3 regions of the Pseudarthrobacter scleromae genome follow, and region 2 is predicted to be linked to each of the others. Evidence: riboswitches for the same ligand, from Rfam matches in the RefSeq annotation. Region 2 holds a riboswitch; each other region holds the start of a gene.
What was found. A riboswitch is a leader RNA that binds a small molecule or an ion and turns the genes downstream of it on or off. The one in region 2 is predicted to bind cyclic di-AMP.
Positions count from the first base shown of each region.

Region 1: it holds a riboswitch for cyclic di-AMP, as region 2 does, so the genes downstream of both, IEX33_RS18770 (aggregation-promoting factor C-terminal-like domain-containing protein) here and IEX33_RS18265 (M23 family metallopeptidase) in region 2, are expected to answer to the same signal.
Region 3: it holds a riboswitch for cyclic di-AMP, as region 2 does, so the genes downstream of both, IEX33_RS08935 (C40 family peptidase) here and IEX33_RS18265 (M23 family metallopeptidase) in region 2, are expected to answer to the same signal.

Region 1 covers NZ_BMKV01000010.1:70,442-73,704, reverse strand. Annotated here, with positions in the region: gene upp (uracil phosphoribosyltransferase) at 1-101, shown strand, start outside; gene IEX33_RS18775 (glyoxalase superfamily protein) at 148-552, shown strand; gene IEX33_RS18770 (aggregation-promoting factor C-terminal-like domain-containing protein) at 549-1,262, opposite strand; cyclic di-AMP (ydaO/yuaA leader) riboswitch at 1,268-1,430, opposite strand; gene IEX33_RS18765 (sensor histidine kinase) at 1,524-3,053, opposite strand; gene IEX33_RS18760 (response regulator transcription factor) at 3,061-3,263, opposite strand, start outside.
Region 2 covers NZ_BMKV01000009.1:50,122-53,384, forward strand. Annotated here, with positions in the region: gene serC (phosphoserine transaminase) at 1-593, opposite strand, end outside; gene IEX33_RS18260 (metal-dependent transcriptional regulator) at 874-1,569, shown strand; cyclic di-AMP (ydaO/yuaA leader) riboswitch at 1,702-1,918, shown strand; gene IEX33_RS18265 (M23 family metallopeptidase) at 1,929-2,753, shown strand; cyclic di-AMP (ydaO/yuaA leader) riboswitch at 2,890-3,063, shown strand; gene IEX33_RS18270 (C40 family peptidase) at 3,134-3,263, shown strand, end outside.
Region 3 covers NZ_BMKV01000003.1:180,165-183,427, forward strand. Annotated here, with positions in the region: gene IEX33_RS08930 (protein adenylyltransferase SelO) at 1-300, shown strand, start outside; gene IEX33_RS08935 (C40 family peptidase) at 444-1,295, opposite strand; cyclic di-AMP (ydaO/yuaA leader) riboswitch at 1,299-1,468, opposite strand; gene IEX33_RS08940 (dienelactone hydrolase family protein) at 1,768-2,751, shown strand; gene IEX33_RS08945 (aggregation-promoting factor C-terminal-like domain-containing protein) at 2,921-3,263, shown strand, end outside.

The DNA.
Region 1 (3,263 bases), on a different contig from region 2:
CCATCGTCCTGGCATCCATCGACGAGAAGCTCAACGAGAAGTCCTACATCGTTCCGGGCCTGGGAGACGCAGGCGACCGCCTGTACGGCATCGCAGGCTAGGACTCAAGCCTTTCCCGCTTCCCGCCGCAAGGCTTAGCCTGTGCGCATGGACTGGAAACTGGAACTCGTTTTTGTGCCCGTGTCTGATGTGGACCGGGCCAAGGACTTCTACGTCAACAAGGTGGGCTTCAACGCCGATTTCGACGCGCGGCCCAGCGACTCCATCAGGTTCGTGCAGCTGACCCCGCCAGGGTCTGCCTGCTCCATCTGCATAGGGGAAGGGCTCACGGATGCGCCGCCCGGCACAGGCTCAAACCTGCAGCTCGTGGTCAATGACATCCAGGCCGCCCATGCGCAGCTGAAGGCCAACGGGGTGGACGTCAGCGATGTGGACGTGCAGGACTGGGGCCATTTTGTGTACTTCGCCGATCCTGACGGGAACCGGTGGGCGGTCCAGTACATCCCGGGCCGGGACGCGCTGGACCGCGAGGGGAAAGCTGCTTCGGTTTAGTACCAGTTGTTGGCGTAGTGGAAGTTCAGTGCTCCACACGGCGACTGGTAGCGCTCCTGGATGTAGTTCAGGCCCCAATTGATCTGCGTACGGTAATTGGTGCGGTAGTCGGCGCCCGCGCTGGCCATCTTTTCGGCAGGCAGGGACTGCACAATGCCATAGGCGCCGCTGCTCGGGTTGGTGGCCGTGGTGGTCCAGTCCGATTCCTTGGTCCACAGGGTCTGCAGGCACTGCATCTGGTCCGCGGCCCAGCCGTAGGAGGCCAGCTGGCCGGCGGCGTAAGCCTGTGCCCCTGCGGGGTCGTTGACCGCGACGACGGGTGCAGGCTCCGGAGCGGGGGCAGGCGCAGGTGCGGGTTCAGGCTCCGGGGCCGGCGCGGGTGCAGGCTCGGGAGCGGGAGCAGGGGCCGGTTCGGCTGCCTGCGGGACCACGTTGATCGGCTCAGCCGCAGGAGCGGGGGCCGGGTTCGCCTGGATTTCGCTCTTTTCGATGCTCAGCTTCGACTGTGCCTCAGCCGCCTGAGTCTCCGTGGCTGCCACCTGCACTGCGGTGTCGGTAGCCTGGCCCGCGGCTCCAACACCTACAAGAAGGGCGCCGGACGCTGCGAGGATCGCAGCGCGCTGGCCGAAGGACGGAGTTTTGCCTGACGTGCGCGGGGCACCGGCTTCAGAGCCTGGTTTCGGGCGTGCTTTAGTAAGGAACTTAGACATGATGGATCGCCTCTCACACCTGCGGAGTTAGCTGTCGGGTTCGGATGAGGGCATCCGGCCACACGGAAAGATCACGTGCTGGCTTAACCCCAAGGGCAGTTGAGTGCCCGGGACTGTTGGGTCCCCCGCCTCTGCCTATGCTCAAGCGGAATCCGGGAAGCGGCAGAGCTTGGCGTCATCCGGATATGCGGCCCGAACGGGAACCGCACCCAATCGACGGTACAGGAGAGCAGCGCTTAAGTCACATTTTGGTAACAGGGATCACGCTGACGGCGCGCCGTCTTGCGTCTCTCCGTGCGCAAGCGGGAGCTGAAGCGCGAACTGGGTGCGGCCGGGCTGTGATGTCACCGTGACCTTGCCCCCGTGGGCCTCAACAATGGATTCCACGATGGACAGCCCCAGGCCGCTGGTTCCTTCAGTGCCGGATACGCCAGGCCCGCTGGCCTTGCCTGTCCGGGCTGCGTCTGCGCGGGCGAAGCGTGCGAAGACCTGGTCCACGAACTCCGGCGGAATGCCCCCGCCGTCGTCCGTTACCGTTACCACCGCGGCACCCTCCGGCGTCTTCCCCACCCCGGTGACCACGGTGGTCCCCGGCGGCGTGTGCTTGCGCGCGTTGGACAGCAGGTTCATCAGCACCTGCCGCAGCTGGGACGGGTCCCCTTCCACCACAACAGGCTCGTCGGGGAGCTCCAGCCGCCAGGTGTGCCCGGGCGCCATGACCTTTTCATCACTGACGCCTTCCACCACCAGCTGGTTCAGGTCCACCTCGCTGAGCTTCAAAGGCTGGCCCTCATCCAGCCGCGCCAGCAGCAGCAGGTCCTCCACCAGTGCAGTCATCCGCTGGGACTGGCTTTGCACCCTGGCCAGCGACTTCTCCCCGTCAGGAGTGAAGTGTTCCGTCATCCGCATCAGTTCCGTATAGCCGCGGATGGCCGTCAGCGGCGTGCGGAGCTCATGGGAAGCGTCCGCCACGAACTGCCGGACCTTGGTTTCGCTCTTCTGCCGTGCCTGCAGCGCGTTGGTCACATTGTCCAGCATCAGGTTCAGCGCGTGGCCCACGCTGCCCACCTCCGTTGCGGGATTGGAGTTCGACGGCGGCACGCGCACCGCAAGCGCCACCTCGCCGGCATCCAGCGGCAGCTTTGAAACGCGGGTGGCAACCTCCGAGAGCTGCTCAAGGGGCTTCATGGTGCGGCGGATCAGTACGGTTCCCACCAGGCCGATCAGGAGAAGGCCGCCCAGTGAGACGAAAACGAACGTCCACACCAGGGACGCGAGCGTACTCTCCTTGGCGGCCAGGGGGAGTCCTGTCACCAGGACGTCACCAAAGTTGGTCTGGATGGCCACCAGCCGGTAGTCGCCGGTGGACAGCGTCCTGTCCACCGGCTGCACGTTGGCTGGCAGGGCCAGCAGGACCTGTTTGTCCTCCGTGGACAAGGGGGAGCGCGTCGTATTCGAGGTGAGGAAACCGCCGCTGTTGACCTGGCCGTTGAGGATCCGGGCGTTAAGGGTTCCGACGCTCTGGCCGCGGGCGTCCAGGGGATCCCGGCCGTTAAAGCCGCCCGAGGGAGGGCGGCCGGGATCGTTGGAACGGGCTGCGGCCTGGCTTAGCTGCTCATCGAGTTGCCGGGTGAGGAACGCGTCCATCGAGGCATAGCTCGCCACGCCAACCGCCCCGCAAATGGCGATCAGCAGGGTCATGGCCAGGAGGACAATGCGGGTCCGCAGGTGCCAGGTGCCGGGCTTCAGCCAGCTCCGGGGCTGCGGCTCCGTATTGTGCGCGGACGCCATCGCTTTCCTACTCCGCCGGCTTGATGACGTACCCGGCGCCCCGCACGGTGTGGATCATCGGCGGGTGGACGGCGTCCACCTTTTTGCGCAGGTAGGAAATGTAGAGTTCCACGATGTTGGCCTGGCCGCCGAAGTCGTAGTTCCAGACCCGGTCCAGGATCTGCGCTTTGCTGATGACGCGTTTGGGGTTTTCCATGAGGTAGCGGAGCA
Region 2 (3,263 bases):
TTCTGCGGGGCGAAGTAGTAGACGTCGCTCTCCGCCACGTCCACGTCAAGGCCGCCGGCGGCTGATGTTGCGTCAACCAGCACCAGCGCGCCCTCGTCCGCACCTGCGACGCGCCTCACGGGGGCGGAGACGCCCGTGGAGGTCTCGTTCTGCGGCCATGCGTAGACATCAACGCCCGCTTCGGCCTGCGCGGCCGGGCGGGTACCTGGTTCGGACTTGATGATGGAGGAGGCAGCCAGGAAGGGCGCCTTGTTGGTGGCGGCCGCAAACTTGGACCCGAACTCACCGAACGAGAGGTGCTGGGCCTTCTGCTCCACCAGGCCGAAGCTGGCGATGTCCCAGAACGCAGTGGAACCGCCGACGCCGAGGACCACCTCATAGCCCTCGGGTGCCCGGAAGAACTGGCTGAGGCCCTCGCGCACCGACCCCACCAGGTTCTTTACCGGAGCCTGCCGGTGCGAGGTTCCCAGGATGGTTTTCGACGCAGCGGAAAGCGCGTCGATCTGCTCCTGCCGGACCTTTGACGGTCCGGCGCCGAACCGTCCGTCCTTGGGCAGGAGGTCGGCGGGAATAGTGATGCTGTTTTCGCTCACAGGTGCTCCAATTTCGGCGTGGACGCGGCTGGGGTCCGGACGGGTGGTTGCTTGGCGGACAGTCGGCTGTGACTGCAACTCCGGCCCTCCTCATTCTGCCTGAACCGGCGTTGGGGCGGGAACCGGCACCGTCATAGTCCAGACATTGAGACGGCCTGTTGTGACGGCCGCCAACTATTCGGACAAAGTCAAAATAGGCTAAGCTTTCCAACGGACTACGTCGCGCGGAAGGCGATACGGTGGGACAACGCAAGGTACTGCGCTCGAGGAGCTGAGCTGGATGACGGATCTGATCGACACTACGGAGATGTACCTTCGGACCATCTTGGAGCTTGAGGAAGAGAACATCGTGGCCCTCCGCGCCCGGATCGCCGAACGCCTGCGCCACTCAGGGCCCACGGTCTCCCAGACCATTGGCAGGATGGAGCGGGACGGCCTGGTGGTGGTCTCGGGCGACCGGCACCTCGAACTCACCGAAGTTGGCCGGAAGCGCGCTACCGAAGTGATGCGGAAGCACCGGCTGGCTGAGCGGCTGCTGGCAGACGTGATCGGCCTGGACTGGGCCTACGTCCATGACGAGGCCTGCCGCTGGGAGCACGTCATGAGCGAACGCGTGGAACGGCGCATCTACGAGCTGCTTGACCACCCAACGGAGTCCCCGTACGGCAACCCCATCCCCGGCCTGGCTGCCCTCGGCGGCCAGGCATCACAGGGCTTCGCCGACGGGGCCATCAGCCTGCTGGAAGCAATGAAGTCCTATGGCCCGGCGTCCGAGGTAACCGTAAGCCGCCTGGCTGAGCCAATCCAGGTGGAACCGGAACTGCTGGTCCAGCTGGACGAGGGCGGAATCCGCCCCGGGGCCGCAGTCTCGCTGGAGCGGGTGGGAGACTACATTTCGGTCCGCGTGCCCGGCATAGAGGGCGCCCTGGAGCTGCCGCCGGAAGTGGCGGCCCACGTCTTCGTTGCCATCCGGTAAACGTGCGTTCTACCCCGGTTGGGGCAGAAGAGGCAAAGATAACGGAATTGTTACTTTGGGACTTCTGGCCCTATAGTTAAAACCCAAGCGTAGATACTAAAGCGTTACCTGATCCGGAGCCGAGCTCTGCCAGCGGATCAGGTGCACGAGTCATTACTGGCAGAGGTGGGGGAACCACAACCGGCAGACGGGGGACTGCCTTGGGGTGAAGTCCGTCAGCAGCAAGCCTCTTCCAGCGTTGGATCCTTCCGGGGATACCTCTGTGCCGAGCTTGCCCAGGCGGACCGGGTCTGTGAACTCTCTGACCCGAATCCGACAGCTAACTTCGCAGGCTTTCCAGAGAGGAACCCTTCTTGTCCATGCAGACCCCCAAGGGGCGCCGCCGCGCGGCCGCCCCCGTTTCAACGCCGCGCGTTGTCGAGGTCATCACCACGGAACGCCCCCGCGATCCGCACCGTGATGCACGCCGCCGTCGAGGACCCTTCCGGCAAATCACGGAATTTGCCTCCGCCAGCGGGATCGGCCAGAAGGCCGGAATCGCGCTGGCCGCCACCGGGCTGGTGTTGACCGTGACCGTTCCGGCAACCAGCCCCGTCATGGCTACAGACAATGCCGGCAGCGTTACCCCGGTGGCAGCTTCGGCTGTCACACCGCAGCCGCAGGTATCGGCCGAGGCCGGCGCACAGATCGACTTCAGCCGCTCTGCCGTGGTGACCCAGGCCGATCCCGACGGCAAACTGAAGCAGCTGCTCAGCGCGCAGTCCGCAGGTTCCGTGTCCCGCGCAGCATCTGCCGGAAGCCTCGGAGCCCCTTTGGCCGCGCTGTCCACTGCTTCCCCGTTCGGTTACCGGGTCAGCCCGATCACCGGCGGCTCTGGTGACTTCCACCGCGGCCAGGACTACGTGGCCCAGTGCGGCACCTCGGTCCTTGCAGCAGCCACCGGCACCGTGACGTTCGTGGGCTGGCACCAGTATGGTGGCGGAAACCGGGTTGTCGTGGACCACGGCAACGGCCTGGAAACCACGTACAACCACCTCTCCTCCTTCAGCGTCGCCGAGGGCCAGACGGTCTCCCGCGGCGATGTCCTGGCGCTCAGTGGCACCACAGGTGCTTCAACAGGCTGCCACCTCCACTTCGAGGTCCAGGTCAACGGCGAAGTCGTCGATCCCACCGGCTGGCTGTAGTCAAATGATGGTTCACTCTCGAATCATCGTGACCTGCCGTGACCTGAATGTGACATTCAACGAAAACTGCTGTACCGTCTAACTCGCGTCAACTTTTCCGAAGTTGACGCTCTTGTGCGGATTGCCTAGCTCTGCCACCGCTCAAGGTCCGTTCGCATTTCATCGTCTGGCAGGGGCGGGGGAACCAATTTTGGTCTTTGCTTCAGCGAAGGCCTTGGGGTTAAGTCGCAAAGCTTCCTTGGAAGCGGTGTGGCCGGGTGACTCCCATCCGAATCCGACAGCTCACCTCGCAGGCATTGGGAGAGGCTACCTTCGTGTCTTCACGCCATCATTCTGCGCGCCACCGTGCGCAATCGGTTCGTACCAACCCCTTGGGCACCGTGTCCAAGGCTGTTAGTGCCAATGCCGGGACAGTAGGTCGCCAGGCTGCAGTTATCGCAGCCGCTTCCGGTCTCATCCTCAGCATGGGCCTGCCTGCCAACGCCGCGGACACCACCGCCGGCGTATCCG
Region 3 (3,263 bases), on a different contig from region 2:
GGTGATGCCAGGCCGGCGCGGGGCATGGTCCTGGATCTCGCCGCGTTTGATGCCTGGGCTGGGCGCTGGGCCGGCCTGAAGCCCGACGCCGGGCTGATGGACAGCGTCAACCCGGTGTACATTCCCCGGAACCACCTGGTGGAGGAAGCGCTGGCGGCCGCCACGGAGGGGGATATGGGCCCATTCGACCGTTTCCTGGAAGTGGTGAGGGCCCCGTTCCATGAACGCCCGGGGCTGGAGCGCTACACCGAGGGGCCGCCGGAGGACTTCGGCACCTACCGGACCTTCTGCGGTACCTGACCCGGGGCGGTGCTGGCCTCCGGACGGATCAAGAATGACAACCGTGGAAGCATGACAAAGGCGGCAGCCGGGAGAACCCGGCTGCCGTCTTTATCTGGAGTGGCCTGGCCCTTACGGGCCAGCTGCGCCTGTGTCCGTGGTGACTATGCCACGCGGACGAAGGAAGCGCCGCTGAGCCAGCTGATGGAGTGAACGGCGGTCTGGTTGCCGTTCACGCCGCCGCTGACAACCTGGCCGTCGCCGGCGTAGACGCCCACGTGGCCGGCGGTGATCACCAGGTCACCGGGAGCGGGGGTGCCCACGGTGGTGCCGTACTGGTAGAACTGGCCCGGGGCGAGGTCGCCGACCGACTTGCCGACCGTGCGCAGGGCTTTCTCCACCATGGCGGTGCAGTCCTGGATCTGGCCCACCTGGCCGTAGGCGTTGGCCAGGATGGCTGCTCCGGCGCCGCTGCCCGTGGCTGCAACCGGGGCTGATGCGTAGGACATGTTCATTCCGGTGTTCGCCGGGGTAGTAACAGCAGCGGTCTGGACCGGAGCCGGTGCCGGTGCTGCAGCCGGTGCAACGTAGGCTGCGGCCGGAGCGGCCGGAGCAGATCCCGCGGCGGGAATCTGGATCTGGTCACCGGGGTAGATGATCGTGGAGACGGAAAGCCCGTTGGCTGACAGGACGTCATTCAGGCTGACACCGTGCATCGACGCAATGGCACCAAGGGTGTCGCCCGATACAACCGTGTGGACGTTGCCGGCTGCTGCGGCGGGGGCTGCGACTGCTGCCGCAGGGGCGGCCGAAGCCTGGACGCTAGCGGTCTCGGTGGTGTCCGGACCGTTCACACCGGCGTGGGCCGGGGCGCCGACGCCGAAGGCAATGCCGGAGGCTGCTGCTACGGCCAGAGCCGGACGGCCCAGGGACTTGGCCGAAACAGCCAGCCCTTCGATCGCGATGGAGCGGGCCGGCGTTGCGCGGTGACGGGCAGTGGTGGAATTTTTTGACACAGTTGATCGCCTCTCCCATGCCTGCGGGGTGAGCTGTCGGGTTCGGGTTGGAGATACCCGGCCGGTAACACCTCCGAATGGAACGGACGCGCTATCGACTTAACCCCAAGGCCTTCAAAGGCCGCGGAAACTTGGTTCCCCCGTCCCTGCCAGCTGGAAAGCGTTGGTTCCCGGGTCAGTGGCAGGGCTCGGCATTCTGACGGGGAATGTCCCGTCTGGGAGGGACACTTGAAGACCATAACCCGACTTAGCACCCATTGTCACATTTGGATAACATGCGAGGCGATTCTCTCGGTTTGGCTATCGACTGGATTTCGCGTGCCACAGCGCCCCCGGGGCGAAGTGCAGGCGCGCCGATTTTGCAGGGCAATGATGTTTATCACAAAGCGATAAAGGACGGGCAAAGATCGCCGCTGAACCTTGTCCGGAGGTGGCTGGGGGAGGAGTATGTTCGTCACCCCGAGGAGGCACTGTGACGCAGCTTGGCAAGTATGAGAAGTACCTGATTGAGGAATTCTTTGACGACTACCGGTCCGGCGCGCTGAGCCAGCGGACCTTTACCCGGCGGGTTGCTTTCATTACCGGCAGCATGGCGGCGGCGTCGGCGGCGATGCTGCTGGTGGGTTGTACCCCCAGCGAGGTGCCGCGGAGCACCGACCCCATGCCCACCCCGGAACCGTCCCCGACGTCCCCGACGTCCGCTGCCGGGACTGCGGGGTCGGGAGCGGTGCCCGGGGCTAAAAGCCCGCTCTCTGTCCCTGAGGGTGCGCCAGGATTGACGACGGCGTCCGTCCAGTTTCCGTCCGGCGGCGCCTCCGTCAGTGCCTACCTGGCCAGGCCCGAGCAGGAAGGGCGCGCTCCTGCCGTGTTGATCTGCCATGAGAACCGCGGGCTGACGCCCCACATCGAAGACGTGGCCCGCCGCTTCGCGAAGGAGGGGTATGCCGCCCTGGCGCTTGACCTGCTCAGCCGTGAAGGTGGGACGGCCGGCATGGACCGCGACGCCGTACCCGGCGCCCTCACCCAGGCCGGCGCCCAGCGGCACGTGGCCGACTTTGCGGCAGCACTGGAGTACCTCCAGGCCCAGGACTTCGTGGACGGTGGCCGCGTCGCCATGACCGGCTACTGCTTCGGCGGCGGCATCACCTGGCAGGCGGCCGCCGAACTGGACGGCTTGAAGGCAACTGCGGCGTTCTATGGACCCGCCCCCGACCTGGCCAAAGTACCGGACATCAAGGCGGCCGTATTCGGGGTCTACGCTGAACTCGATCAACGCATCACCGGGCCAATGCCTGCGCTCAAGGATGCGCTGGCAGCCTCCGGTGTTGTCCACCAGCTCACGGTCTACCCCGGCGTGGACCATGCCTTCCATAACGACACCGGCGACCGCTACAACGAAGCCCAGGCGACGGCCGCGTGGAATGACACCCTTGCCTGGTTCGGCCAGCATTTGTAAGAGGCCGGCACTTCTGCCCTTTCCGTCAACGTAACTGCCTTCGGTCCATAACGATGTAGAAACGTCCGCCTTCAACCTGAGGGTGAAGGCGGTAGGCTTCCCGACTATGTGCCGGTTCGTTACCAAACCCAGGGCGCGGCTCGCCGCGGCGCTTCTTTCATTTGCGCTGGTGGGAACCCTATGGCTTACGCCGGCGGGTGCTGCGGAGGTCCCGCCCGGCGATTTCCCGTCCTGGGAGGAGGTGCAGGACGCGAAGGAGAGCGAGGCCAAAAAGACCGCGGAAATTGCCAGGATAGGTGGCTTACTGTCCGCCCTTCAGGACCAGTCCGAGGCCGCAGGCTCCGCCGCGGTGCAGGCAGCAGCGGAGTACGCGGTGACGGACGCGGCTTTGCAGGCTGCATCTGCCAAGGTGGAAGTCCTGGCGGCACAGACCGAGCAGGCTCACTTTGACCTTGTCCAGCACAGGAAAGAGCTCGGTGCGCTGGCGGCCCAGTCATACAAAACCGGCGGTA